2 regions of the Gordonia sp. SL306 genome follow, and region 1 is predicted to be linked to the other one. Evidence: predicted binding sites of a transcription regulator. Region 1 holds the regulator's gene; the other holds the start of a gene.

Region 1 (7,158 bases):
TCGCTCTCGGCCTCGCGCAGGGACGCGACGAAATCGGGGCGGACCAGCGATCGCGCAAGAGAGCTCAGCAGTTTCATGTGCTCGGATGCGCCGCCGGACGGCGCGGCGATGAGGAACACGAGGTCTGCCGGGCCGTCGGGTGCACCGAAGTCGACCTTGGCGGACAGCCGCGCCATCGCGAGACTGGCCTCGGTGACCGACTCGGCACGGGCGTGCGGGATCGCGATTCCACCGGGCAGCCCGGTCGCGGACTTCGCCTCGCGGTCGAGCGCCCCTCGAGTGAGGTCGGCGGCATCGGTCGTGCGGCCTGCCGCCTGGAGTGCTTCGGCGAGATAGCCGATCACGGCCGCCGGGTCGGCGCCCGCGTCGACGTCGAGACTCACCGTCTGCGTCGTGATGATCTGTTCGGACATCGGATTTCCTTCTACCTGGGGGTGTGCAGTCGTCGGGTTCGTGGTGGCTGGGTCGGGGCAGTCTGTCCGTCGAGGACGGGCCCGTGCGTGCGATCGTCGAGTGTCATCCGACCTGGGCGGCTCCGGAGAGGTCCGTGACCGCCACCCCGTCGAGATCGAGCTGACCTGGCGCGGGTGGCTGAGTGCCGGCGAGCGCGGTGGCCGCCGAGCCATAGGCGACCGCGGTCCGGAGCCGCTCCGGCTCGGTGGCGCCGCGGGACTCCGCGATCAGATACCCGGCGAGAGCCGAGTCCCCGGCGCCGACAGTGCTGCGCGGCACGATCGGTGGCGGGGTGGCGAACCAGGTCCCGGAGTCGGTGACCAGGATCGCCCCGGCCGCACCGAGGGTGGCGAGGATGGCGGCCCCGGTCCGGTCGACGAGAGTGCGAGCCGCGCTGACGAGCGGTGCGTAATCGCCTCGCGACGTCGCGGCGACGAGACCCGACGGGTCCACGCCGGTGGCCTCGGCCAGCTCCTCGTCGTTGGGCTTCAGCAGGTCCACACGACCCCGGACCGTCGCCGACAGCGGGCCGCCGGAGGTGTCCACTGCGACTCGGCAGTCCTGTCCGTCGAGCTCGTCGATGACGGTCCGGTACCAGTTGTCGGACGGCCCCGGCGGCAGTGACCCACACAGCGCCACCCAGCTTGCGCCGCGCGCGTTCTCGACAACCAGGTCGACGAGGGCATGTGCCTCGGCGGGGGACAGCCCGAAGCCGGGTGCGTTGATCTTGGTGGTCGTGCCGTCGGGATCGGCGACCGTGACGTTGGAGCGGACGTCGCCGTCGATCGGCAGGGCGAGGTAGGGGAGACCGACCGTGTCGAGCGCGGTGAGCAGTGGGTCGCCGGTCCGCGCGGGCAGGACGGCAAGCGTCGACAGCCCTGCCTCGGACACCACCCGCGCGACGTTGACGCCCTTGCCGCCGGGTTCGGCACGCACCGACGTCGCGCGCTGCACCTCACCGCGGCGCAGCGGTGCGGCGAGCTCGAGGGTGCGGTCGAGGCTCGGATTGGCGGTGACGGTCAGGATCACCGGCGGTGTTGATGGTTGTGTCATGGGGGTCCTCTCGGTCACGCGATCACGACGTCGATCCCGCGTGCCGACAGGGCCGCGGAGGTGACCGGGTCGATCCCGGCGTCGGTGACCAGCACGTCGATATCTGCGAGATCGGCGAACGAGGACAGGTCCTCACGGTCGATCTTTGATGAATCAGAAAGCACCACAACGCGATTGGCAACCCTCACGATGGCCGCCTTGATGGCGGCCTCGTCCGGGTCGGGGGTGGAGAGTCCGTGTGACTCGGTGATCCCGTTCGCGCCGACGAAGGCCGTCGAGATACGCAGTCGTTCCAGTGCCGCCACCGTCTCGGAGCCCACCGTCGCCTGTGTGAGTCCGCGGACCCGGCCTCCGAGGACATGCAGGTCCGACGAGTTGTGGCCGGCCAGCGCGGCCGCGATCGGGATGCTGTGGGTGATCAGGGTCAGACGGCGGTCACGTGGCAGGGCGAGGGCGGCCTGGAAGGTGGTGGTGCCGGCGTCGAAGAACACGGAACCACCGTCCGGTGGGAGGAACCGGATCGCCGCACGGCCGATGGCGACCTTCTCATGCGTGTGGGTCATCTGGCGTTCGTCGATGCCGAGCTCGCCGATCACCGGCGTGGAACCCGGCCGAACCGCGCCGCCGTGTACCCGCTGAAGATGTCCTGCGCGCTCGAGGGTTGCGAGATCCCGACGCACCGTCTCACTGGTCACGTCGAACAGCGTGGCCAACGCGGTGACCGACGCGCGGCCATTGGCCCGCACCTGATCGGCGATCGCCTGCTGACGTTCTTCGGCGTACACGGATGTCCTCGTCTGTTGGAATCTGTGGATTTCAATGTTGCTATATCTGTGTTTACGCCTGTTTATGTTGACAAGTCAAGGTTTTCTTGTAACTTGAATCACATAACTTTCAGTTACGGGCCCATTCCACATGCGCTCCGCTGCTCGATACAGGCCAGTGAGTCCGGGACGGGATCGGTTCCCGGACCGACGGACAGATAGGACTTCGGTGACACAGACACAGGTTTTGCAGGGGACACCGGTGGTGGCCGGAAAGGCCTTCGGTCCGGCCATCTGGCCGGGCGCCCGCCCGGAATACGACCCGAGCGCAGAGGACGCCGTCGCCGAGGACGAGCGTGAGGTCGAGACCAAACGCTTCACCGACGCCGCGGCGGCGGTGGCGGGACGGCTCCGGGAGCGGGCCTCGCATGCCTCGGGCGCCGCGTCGGAGGTGCTCGTGGCGACCGCCGGCCTGGCCGAGGACCGCGGTTGGGTCGGTGCGGCGTCGGCGTTGATCGCCAAGGGCACCCCCGCGCCGGCTGCGGCCGTGGCGGCGACCGAACAGTTCGCCGCGATGTTCACCAAGCTCGGCGGACTGATGGCCGAGCGGGTCACCGATCTCAACGACGTCCGCGATCGGGTGGTCGCCGAGTTGCTCGGGATACCCGAGCCCGGCGTACCGGAACCGCCCGTGCCGTCGGTGCTGCTCGCCGACGATCTCGCCCCGGCGGACACCGCCGGGCTCGATCCGACGCTGATCACCGCGCTCGTCACGCGTCTCGGAGGTCCCACGAGTCACACCGCGATCATTGCCCGCCAGTTGGGGATTCCATGCGTGGTGGCAGTGGGTGAGCTCGCCACCGTGGCCGTCGGCACCACGGTGCTCGTCGACGGCACGGCGGGCACTCTGGAGGTCGAACCCGACGAGGCGAGGGCGCTGGCCGGCGTCGACGAGAGTCGTCGCAAGGCCGCCGCGGTGGCGTCGTGGACGGGACCCGGGACGACCGCGGACGGGCATCCGGTCTCGGTGCTCGCGAATGTCGCCGACGGAGCGTCGGCACGAAACGCATCCGGTCATCCCGTCGAGGGTGTCGGATTGTTCCGCACGGAGCTGGCGTTCCTCGAGCGGGCCGAGGCCCCGACGATCGCCGAGCAGACAACGTTGTACCGCGAGGTGATCGACGCATTCGCCGATCAGAAAGTGGTGATCCGGACGCTCGACGCCGGGTCGGACAAGCCGCTCAAATTCGTGACCCAGCTCAACGAGGCCAATCCGGCGCTGGGTGTGCGGGGCAATCGCATCGCGATCGACCATCCCGAGATCCGCGCGGCGCAGCTCGATGCGATCGCAGCCGCTGCTCAGGAGAGCGGAGCCACGCCATGGGTGATGGCCCCGATGATCGCATCGCCTTCCGAGGCAGCGGAATTCGCGGGCGAAGTGCGGCGCCGTGGATTGATCGCGGGGGTGATGGTCGAGGTGCCCGCCGCTGCGATCCTGGCTCCCGCGATCATGGCGGAGGTCGACTTCGTCTCGATCGGCACCAATGATCTGACGCAGTACACGATGGCCGCGGATCGGATGTCCGCCGAACTCGCCACACTGACGGATCCGTGGCAGCCTGCGGCGCTGGCACTGATCGACATGGTTGCCCGCGCCGGTCAGGCGGCGGGCAAACCGGTCGGAGTGTGCGGTGAGGCGGCCGCCGACCCGCTGCTGGCATGTGTACTCGTCGGCATGGGCGTCAGTTCATTGTCCGCGGCGCCCGCCGCGGCTGCGCCGGTCGGGGCTCGCCTCTCGGAGGTGACCCTCGACCAGTGCCGGTCAGCCGCGCAAGCAGTGCTGAAAACCGCCGATCCCGCGGAGGCCCGTGCGGTCGCGGCCGCGGCGCTCGGTGGCTGACTCTCGGCCGCCGATCCTCACACGCGCCGCATCACGGTGACGACCTTGCCGAGGATCGCGGCCTCGTCGCCCGGGATGGGATCGAAGAGGTCGTTGTGCGGCATCAGCCACACGTGACCGTCCTTGCGCTTGAACGTCTTCACGGTGGCCTCGCCGTCGATCATGGCCGCGACGATGTCGCCGTTGTCTGCGACGTTCTGCTGCCGGACCACGACCCAGTCGCCGTCGCAGATGGCGGCGTCGATCATCGACTCGCCGACGACGCGCAGCAGGAACAGCGATCCCTCTCCGACCAGTTCTCGAGGTAGCGGGAACACGTCCTCGACGGCCTGCTCGGCCAGGATCGGTCCGCCTGCGGCGATCCGCCCGAGCACGGGCACGAACGTCGGTGTGGGCAATTCCTGACCGTCGGCCAGTCCGGCCGCCGCGCCGCCGGGCGGGGTGTGGTCGCCGTCCTGGATGTTGACCGCGCGCGGCCGGTTGTGGTCGCGCTTGAGCAATCCCTTGCGTTCCAGGGTGCGGAGTTGATGCGCCACCGACGACGTGGACGTCAGTCCGACGGCGTCGCCGATCTCGCGGATGCTGGGCGGGTAGCCACGCTCTCGCACGGACTGACGGATGAACTCCAGGACCCCGCGCTGCCGGGCGGTGAGAGCCGCCTCGGCGACCTCGGGTTCGGCGACGACGGGTGCCGGCTCCGACGAGTCGTCGGGGGCGTCTGCGGTCTCGTGGATCCCGCGGGTGGCTCCACGCCGCCCGCCGGCCTTGTCGCTCATCGCTGAGTCCTTCCTGTCGGCTGTTGCATCGTCGGCTGCCGCCGGAACCGGGTTCGCCTCGCAAAATCGCTGGTCGATCGGTTGTCTCACGGCCGAGGTTAACCGAACCTGCCGACAGGTTCAAACATTTGTTCGACGCGTGTCGAGACTTTGTCGGCGCAGCGTGCTACAAATCGAACATGCGTTCCATCGAACATGTGATCGAGGGAACGGTCGATTCGGATCCCAGGAGGACACGATGAGCACAGCCACCTTGACCCGCGAGACGTCCGTCCGCGAGACACCCGCGCGCCACGTGCCGAGCAGTGGCACCCTGACCCGCGAGACACCGGCGCTGGCGCCGCGACGGCCGGTCACCTCCGGCGTCGGTTCGCGTCCGAGGCGCGGCGCGAGGGTCGAGCCGACCCGTCCGGCCGACCGTCGTCCGGACGGTCGATACAACGCGGGCACGACGATCGTCGGCACCCGGTGTGCGGCACCGGCAGATGAGCGGCGGGTCTACGCACGACGTCGTGCGGCCGCGCTTGCCGTGCTGGTCGGGGGAGCGCTGGCCGCGCTCGTCTGGGTCGTCGCGATCGTCGGGTCGAACTACGCCGCGTCCGTCGCCCCGCAGCCGGTGGGCACCGAGGTGGTGCACGTCCGGCAGGGCGACACCCTGAGCTCGATCGCCGATCGGGTGGCGCCGGATCTGCCGCGCCAGTCGGTCATCGATCAGATCGTCGAGCGCAACGCCTTGGCCTCCTCGGGACTCCGGGTCGGTCAGGCACTGATCGCGCCCGCATACCGCTGAGCAACGGACGGTATTCTCATGGCACAGGTTCCAGCCGGAAACCGGCACGGCGTAGCGAGCATCCGGTGCGCCGGAGTGTCCCGAGACGTGCGTGAGGACAACATGCGCTGCCCGTTTTGTAAGAACGAAGACACCAAGGTCATCGACTCGCGTGTCGCCGATGAAGGGCAGGCGATCCGACGGCGCCGTTCGTGTGCGGAGTGTGGTCGCCGGTTCTCGACGGTGGAGAGCGCCGTGCTGTCGGTGGCGAAACGCAACGGGGTCACCGAACCGTTCAGCCGCGAGAAGGTGATGCGCGGAGTTCGTCGGGCCTGCCAGGGGCGTGCCGTGGCCGAAGACGCCCTCGCCCAGCTCGCGCAGCAGGTCGAGGATGCGGTGCGCGCATCCGGATCGGCCGAGATCCCCAGCAACGAGGTGGGATTGGCGATCCTCAAACCGTTGCGTGAGCTCGACGAGGTGGCCTATCTCCGATTTGCGTCGGTGTACCGCTCGTTCGACTCGCTCGAGGACTTCCAGCGCGAGATCGACGACCTGCAGGGCGACCTGACGCACGAGAAGACAGTGGACGCTGCGGGGCCGACCGTCTCCGAATGACGGCGTCGGAGCGGTGCGCTCAATGGAACACGTCCAGTGCGCGCATCGCCCGCTTCTCGGAGATCGGATAGGCGGTACCGAGTCGCTGCGAGAAGAGACCGACCCGGAGTTCCTCGACCATCCAATGGGCATACTCGTTGAAGGCATCGCGCCGGCCGACGGGGAGCTGCGCGACTCGCTGATTCCAGTGTGCGATCACCCGGTCGACCGCGGCGAGGGCATCGCGATCGCGGGTCGTTGATCCCATGAGATCGGCCAATCGATTCTCCGCCGCCTGGAGATAGCGAGGGATCTCGGTGAGATGTCTGCGTGGGGTCGCGGCCACGAATCCGTCGAAGACGAGGTTCTCCAGTTGCTCGGCCACGTCGTCGGCAGCGACGGACCCGCTGTCCTGGTCGATCTCCGATCGGAGGGGGGCGAGATGCCGGAGAATGTCCGTGGCGAGCGCGAAATACTCAGGGGCCGCGTCGGTCACAGTCGTTCTGAGGTCATCGCGGAGCCGCGCGAACTGGCCGGGCGTCCGGATGACGGTGAGGTCTCGGGTGGCCACGGCGTCACGGACCGCGCGCCGGGTGCAATCGGCCGGCAGATCGTCGGGTCGTCGATACGGGCTCTGACTCAGCGCCAGCCGTCCGGCCGGGTCGAGGGTTCCGGTGATCTTCTTGGGGAGCGTCGGGATCGTCGTCTCCAACAACACGATCACCGCGTCGGTCAGCTTGCGGTCGCGTTCGGCCGCGGTGACGGACTCGGTCCGCGTGACACCGGTTGCCCGTCCAGCGTCGTCCCGCACGACGTCGAGTCCCGGATAGCGGGTGATCGTCTGGCCGG
Region 2 (7,158 bases), 800 kb from region 1:
TGCCCTACTGGGTTCGACGTCCGGTCCGTCTCACCCAGTGCTGCCACAGTACCCCACTTTCCTCCACTTTCCACCCCCGACGCTCCACCCATCCCCCACACGATCAGAAAAGTCCAGTTCAATGGCCTGATTTCGCGTGGGGCATGATGCGCGACACGGCGCGTCGCCAGCGCAGACAAGTGGTGGTGATGATGCTGAATCACATCAAAGTGCCAGGTGAGGAATGAGATCGGCGCACTGTGGGGCGTAGTGGGGCACTCAGGTGGGGCGCCGTGGGGAATCGGGGTGCGACACGGTGGGGAATCGCGGTGGGGCGCCGTGGGGAGTCCGGCTGTGGGGAGCCAGAGGGCGGGCGTCGGACTCCACGCTCCACCGACAACACGAAAAGACCGCACACCGAAGTGGTGTGCGGTCTGTGAACGACCTGGCGCCGGGTTCTCACCCGGCGGGTGACCTACTCCTGCTCGAAGCGGCGGTTGAACCGCTCTTCCATGCGTTCGGAGAACTTTCGCTTGGGTGCGCCGCCCCGGGGCTCCTTGGCACCGTTGCCGTGCTCACGATCGGCCCCCGCCGATCGACTGCCGCCGCCCCAGAGGGCGAGCAACCCGGCCCCGAACATGACGAGAAAACCGATGAGGCTGATGATCGGGAACCCGCCGACGCGCACCTCGACGATGAGTCCACCGACGAGGAGGACCAGACCCACAACGAAGATGGCAACCGCTTGCAGGCGGCGCCGGCCGCTGGACCGTCCGAGGCGACGACGCTTGACGCTCGACGCGAACTTCGGGTCTTCGGCATACAGAGCGCTTTCGATCTGTTCGAGCATCCGCTGCTCGTGCTCCGAAAGAGGCACCGACCCTCCTAACTCCCACTCCACCGACCCGACCGCATCGCCGTTGCCGGTCCTGCGCGATGTCGACGCCGTCTGCCGCCGTCTGCGGCTTCAATTTCCCATGATACGAGCAGAATCACCCGGCGACCACCATTACCCGAGGTTGGGTCGGATCATACCGTCACGCGGTCCGGTCCGAATGCGCGGCCTGGTGGGGCAACTTGCCTTGTTCGTACGAGATGAGCAACGCCTCGACGGCATCGAGCAGGTCGATGACCCTGCGGCGCATCTGCTGCACCGCTCGATCATCGATCGAGCGGACCAGGCCTGCCTCGATGTCGAGGCGTATCCGCGAGCGGGCGGCGAAGTAGGCGGCGTGGTCATCGAGCTCGGGGACCACCACCGGGACCCGGTTCCAGGCGCTACGAGAATGCCTGCGCCGGACCGGCCTGTTCGTCGGCTCGTGGATCTCGAGCGCCGCACCTGCGGCACGCAGCGCGGTGAGGTAGTACTGACGGAAGCGCTCTGCGGAGTCGTCGACGCCGTCGGCGTTGTCGAACAGGTTCTGGGCGCGGTCGAGCAGGTCACGGCTACGTCCCACCACGATCGGATCGATGTCCGTCGTGGACCCGGTCGTCGGAATCGAGTTGGGCATGTCCACCTCCCCGTGGTCAGTCGGCCGTCGTTGTGCGCGGTGCGACTGCTGTATACAACGCCGGCCCGACAGCAAACGCTTCCCTCGTCGCCGTCGGGCCGGCGCCCGATGTCGACGGGTGGGCCAGAACAGCTTGCGGAGGCTGATTCATCGAACACCCGTTCGACATATTCAATATAGCTAGCACCTCCGTCACCTTCAAGGCGACGGCCGACCCCGATGTCCACTGTTCGACGAGAGGACAGACGTTCGTTGACGATCCGCCTCGTTGATCTGACCGGCCAGGATTCCCGGATTTGGCTCGAACCCGCCCTCGACATCTACGTGACCGCGATGAACTATCCACGCGGTACCGAGATCCACCGGGCGGCGCTCTGGCGCGACCACATCACCCGTCCCGGCTGGCGCGCGGTCGGGGCGGTGGCGACGCTGCCTCCCGCCGAGATCACCTCCCCGCAGATGGTGCGCCGGCGCCTGGCCCGGCCGGTGGCGGTCTCCGACGACGAGCTCCTGGTCGGGATCGCCTACGGCTATCAGGGCGCGCGCGACCAGTGGTGGAATCAGCAGCTCCGCATCGGCCTACGTCAGGCGGGACATTCCGATCCCTCCGTCGACGCGATCACCCGCGACTACTTCGAGCTGACCGAACTGCACGTGCACCCGACGGCACAGGGACGTGGCATCGGACAGTGGCTGCTCGGCAGGCTGCTCGCCGGCCGGCCCGAGGGCCAGGTGTTGCTGTCGACACCCGAGGCGCCTGCCGAGGACAATCGCGCCTGGTCCCTGTACCGACGGATGGGATTCGTCGACATACTGCGTCACTTCACCTTCACCGGTGACCCGCGTCCGTTCGCGTTTCTGGGGCGGCCGCTTCCGCTGGGCCTCGACGACCCGGCCCGTGCACGATGACTGGACGGACTACCGGATGAGCCTCGCAGGCGATCGAACCCATCGGCCACTCGACGCGGTCGTCGTCGGGGCCGGCCACAACGGCCTGGTCGCAGCCGCCTACCTCGCCCGTGCCGGGCGATCGGTGCGTGTCGTCGAACGCGACGACATCGCAGGCGGCGCGGTCTCCACGGTCGAGCGTTTCCCCGGCTACCGGGTCGATCGCGGGTCGTCGGCGCACCTGATGATCCGCCATTCCCCGATCCTCGAGGAGCTGTCCCTCGCCGATCACGGACTCCGCTACGTCGACTGTGATCCCTGGGCATTCGCCCCATCGACCGACCAGACCGGGCCGATCATCTTCCGCACCGACCTCGACACCACGTGCGAATCGATCGACCGCGCGGTCGGCTCCGCCGATGCCGAGGCGTACCGCAGATTCGTCGAGGTGTGGCGACCGCGCGCCAGGGCCGTCATGCGCTCGTTCTACTCCCCTGCGAGTCCGGGACGGTTCGCCACTGCGTTCACCGGTCTCTCCCGCACCGCCCACTCCGCCCGAACGGGACCCATCGGACACCGGACCGGTGCGATGCTGTCCCTGACGCAGGAGCTGATGTCCTCGGGCGACACGCTGCTCGACCGATGGTTCACCTCCGAGCCGCTCAAGGCCGCACTGGCCTGGTTCGGTGCGCAGTCCGGTCCGCCGATGAGCGCACCCGGCACCGCCCCGATGGTCGGCTTCGCCGCGCTCCAGCACGACATCCCACCCGGACGCGCCATCGGCGGCAGCGGGGCACTCACCGAGGCCCTCCTCGGCCGGCTCGGGAGCGACGGCGGCGAGGTGCTGCTCGGCCGGGCCGCCACCTCGATCACGCGATGCGGCGACCACTGGCAGGTCCGGACCGTGGACGGCGCAGGCCACTGTGCGCGAAAAGTGATCGCGGCCTGTCACATCGCCACGACCCTCGACCTGCTGACCGCAGGTGGATATCCGCGCGAGACGGCCGAGCGCTGGCGGTCGCAGATCGTCATCGGAGACGGCATCGGCATGGCCGTCCGGCTCGGCACCGACGCCCTGCCCGCCTACCGCGACCTGCCGTCGGATCTCCCGGCCCACGGCGTGCATTCGGCGCTCGGTCTGTTGGTGACCGATCGCGCGCAGCTCCGACGGGCTCACGCCGCGGCGTCGGTGGGTGACCTGCCCGACCGACCCGCCTGCGTGGCGATGGGATATTCGGCGATCGACTCCACCCTCGCGCCGCCCGGCAAGCATCTCGTCAGCGTGTGGGCCCAATGGCATCCCCATCGCCTCGCCGGGGGCCGGTCGTGGGCCGACGTCGCGTCGGATGCGGCCGCTGCGATCGGTGCGGAACTCGACCGCCATGCGCCCGGGTTCGGTGAGCACGTCGAGCACACCCACATCCAGACCCCGGACGACCTCGAGCAGGAACTCGGCCTGCTCGGCGGCAACATCATGCACGTCGAGATGAGCATCGATCAGATGTTCTTCTGGCGCCCCCACCCCGATCTTTCCGGGCACTCCGTTCCCGGCGCGGACGGGATCCTGCTGGCCGGGGCATCGACGCACCCCGGCGGCGGCGTGACGGGAGCGAGCGGCCGGATCTCCGCGCACCTGGCGCTCCGGCGGTGACCCGTGCGCGTCGGCAACGGTTTGCTTCGGCGCGTCTGGCACGATGAGCAACGTGCGCTCGTCATCTCGAAGGTCCGCGGTCCTGTTGCTGGTGTCCCTGATGGCTGCCGCTCCCCTGCTCACGGGCTGTCTGGAACGCTCGACCACCGTCGGTGACCGGTACTCCGGCACCATCGTGGTGGCGACCTCGCCGGACAATCCGCGCGGCGCGCCCAAGCTCGACGTCCCGGAGTCGATGGCGTCGAGCGTCACCCTCAGCGACTACTCCACGCGCCCCGAGTCCGAGACGACCGCAGCGCCCGGCAGTTCCCCGACGCCGTCCCCCGCGAGCCCCGGCGCGAGCGCGGCTCCCGGCAACACCGCCGACAAGGTCATCCCCCGCGTCGGCACCCGCGCGGTCTTCACCGATCTCACCGCCGGCCAGTTCAGCCAGCTCGGCGACATCGTGGCGGCCTCGTTCGGCGAGTCCGCGATGAGCATGGACCTGTCGGCGAAGCGCAGTGGCGATGTCGTACGTTTTCGCGGCTCCGCAGACCTCACCGACCTGACGCCGAACCGCGACTTCGTCGAGCTCACGGTGACGTTCGGTGGACCGGTGAGCGCCACCAACGGCGATCAGATCAGCGACAGCACCGTCACCTGGACACCCGAGCCGCGCAAGCCGTCGGACTTCAGCGCCGACGCCACCTATCCGGATCCGGCGACAGCCGCCGTCAGCAGCTGGTCGTGGTTCTTCGCACTGGTCTGCCTGGCGGCCGTCGCCATCGTGGGCTGGCTCGCCTACCTCAGGCGAGACCGCAGTCCCCGACCTGGCCGACCGCGGCGGTCGGGTCCGACGAGCACGAAGTCGTCGACGAAACCCGGGGCGACCGAGCAGGAGACGACGACGCAGCAGACGACGGGGTCCGGCAGCCGGTGATCGGCCGACCGTCGGGGCGTCAGCCGACGGTCGCGCCCAGCGCCGACGACGTGTCGACCCCGAGGCGCTCGAGGACCTCGCTGGTCGCCTTGGCGAAGTTCAGACTGCAGAAGTGGATGCACGGCACCCCCTCGGCGACGAGGCGTTGTGCCATCTCGGTCGCGAAGTCGATCCCGACGGCGCGCACCGCCTCGCGGTTCTCCTCCGCACCGTCCCCGGCCGCGGCCGCGAATCGTGCCTGTACGTCGGGCGGGATCACCGACCCCGACAGCTCGGCCATCCGCCGCACGCTCGCCAGCGACGTGATCGGCATGATCCCGGGAATGAGCGGCTTGGCGCCCTGCTCCGGATCCGCACGGACCACCCGATCGCGCAGCCGCAGGAAGTCGTCGACGTCGAAGAACATCTGGGTGATGGAGTACTCGGCACCGGCGCGCAGCTTGTTCACCAGTGTGCGGGTGTCGTGCTCGAGCGTCGGCGCCCGGTGATGCCCTTCGGGGAACGACGCGACCCCGACATGGAAGTCGCCGAGTTGGTCGATCAGCCGCACCAGTTCCTCGGCGTAGGCGACCCCGTCCGGATGCTGCACCCAGTCGCCGAGCGGGTTGCCCGGAGGGTCGCCGCGGAGCGCAAGGATGTTGGTGATGCCCTGGTCTGCGTAGGCGCCGACCAGCGCCCGCAGTTCACCGATGCTGTGGTTGACCGCGGTCAGATGGGCGACCGGCAGCAGGGTGGTCTGGGCCGCGAGTTCGCCGGTGATGCGGACCGTCCGGTCACGGGTTGACCCGCCGGCGCCGTAGGTCATGGAGACGAATGCCGGACCCAATCGCTCGAACGTGCGGACCGCACGCCACAGCCTCGCCTCGGCCTCGGCGTCCTTGGGCGGGAAGAACTCCACCGAGAACGGGACAGGGCCGCGGTGAGGTGCCGAGAGCCGGTCCACGATCGAGGGAGCCCGGGTGGGAGATGAGGTCACCCGCACATTGTACGGATCACGGGTCAGGGCCCGCCGGTACCGGGCTCCACAGCGGCGTCGTCGGCGGCACTAGCCTGGCAGGGTGACGTCCGCCCTGCCGATCCCGACCACCCTCGACGCCGTGCCCTCCGCGGTCGAGGCCGCCCTCGAGGTCTTCTTCGGGCGCGCGATCCCGGTGGCCGCCGACGTCGACCCGCAGGTGGGCGCGGCGGGCGAGGTGGTGCGGGACTTCGTCCTGCAGGGCGGGAAACGGGTTCGCCCGGTCTTCGCCTATGCCGGATGGCTCGCCGGCCTGACCTCCTCCGGACGTGATCTCCCGGCCGCCGGGCCGGACTCCCCCGGCCCGGCGGACGCCCTCCGTGTCGCCGCCTCGCTCGAACTCGTCCAGGCCTGCGCGCTGATCCACGACGACATCATCGACCGATCCGACACCCGACGTGGGCGCCCCACCGTGCACCGGGTGTTCGAACGCCGCCACCTCGATGACGGCTGGGCCGGCGACGCCGCCCACCACGGGGCGGCCGCCGCGATCCTGCTCGGCGACCTCGCCCTCGCCTGGGCCGACGACATGGTGCACGGTCATCACCCGGGCGACGCGACCGTGCCCGGAGAATCTGCTCCACGTCCTCTGCCTGCGTCGGTCGGCCGGGTGTGGTCGTCGATGCGTACCGAGGTTCTGGGCGGCCAGTACCTCGACATCGTCAACGAGGCGGGCGGCGACGAGTCCGTCGGCGCCGCGTACCGCGTCATGCGGTTCAAGACCGCCGCCTACACGGTCGCCCGGCCGCTCGAACTCGGTGCCACCCTCGCGTCGGCACCCGCATCGCTGATCGGCGATCTCCGTTCGATCGGCCATGATCTCGGCGTCGCCTTCCAGTTGCGCGACGACCTCCTGGGAGTGTTCGGCGACCCCGACCGGACGGGCAAACCATCCGGTGACGACCTGGTCGCCGGGAAGCGCACCGCGCTGCTCGCCGTCGGACTGGCACGGGCAGGCGAACGCGATCCGGCACTCGCCGCACGGCTCCGCGCCGCCATCGGCCGCCCGCTGACCGAGGACGAGGTGGGCACGGCCCGGTCGATTCTCACCGAGGTCGGCGCCGTCGACGAGATCGAGACCCAGATCTCCGGCCTCCTCACCAGCGCCCTGGCCACCCTCGGGGCGGCCGACATGTCCGAACCGGTCCGCACCGAGCTGGGCTCCTTCGCCCATCGCATCGCCCACCGCACGACA

Evidence for each region. The regulator LexA, encoded in region 1, represses DNA repair genes until DNA is damaged. The targets are predictions, from matches to a motif close to CGAACANNTGTTCG.
Region 2: the regulator LexA is predicted to act here: its motif matches at 1,642-1,655, upstream of OVA31_RS00835 (SAV_6107 family HEPN domain-containing protein).

Annotation. Positions count from the first base shown of each region.
Region 1 is NZ_CP113063.1:4,743,001-4,750,158, forward strand. Features, by position in the region: gene OVA31_RS21730 (PTS fructose transporter subunit IIABC) at 1-413, opposite strand, end outside; gene OVA31_RS21735 (1-phosphofructokinase family hexose kinase) at 517-1,482, opposite strand; gene OVA31_RS21740 (DeoR/GlpR family DNA-binding transcription regulator) at 1,521-2,291, opposite strand; gene OVA31_RS21745 (putative PEP-binding protein) at 2,500-4,170, shown strand; gene lexA (transcriptional repressor LexA) at 4,188-4,946, opposite strand; gene OVA31_RS21755 (LysM peptidoglycan-binding domain-containing protein) at 5,185-5,736, shown strand; gene nrdR (transcriptional regulator NrdR) at 5,839-6,330, shown strand; gene hrpA (ATP-dependent RNA helicase HrpA) at 6,350-7,158, opposite strand, start outside.
Region 2 is NZ_CP113063.1:186,637-193,794, forward strand. Features, by position in the region: gene OVA31_RS00830 (DUF3040 domain-containing protein) at 455-856, opposite strand; gene OVA31_RS00835 (SAV_6107 family HEPN domain-containing protein) at 1,017-1,490, opposite strand; gene OVA31_RS00840 (GNAT family N-acetyltransferase) at 1,743-2,399, shown strand; gene OVA31_RS00845 (phytoene desaturase family protein) at 2,416-4,029, shown strand; gene OVA31_RS00850 (LppM family (lipo)protein) at 4,130-4,948, shown strand; gene metF (methylenetetrahydrofolate reductase [NAD(P)H]) at 4,968-5,924, opposite strand; gene OVA31_RS00860 (polyprenyl synthetase family protein) at 6,007-7,158, shown strand, end outside.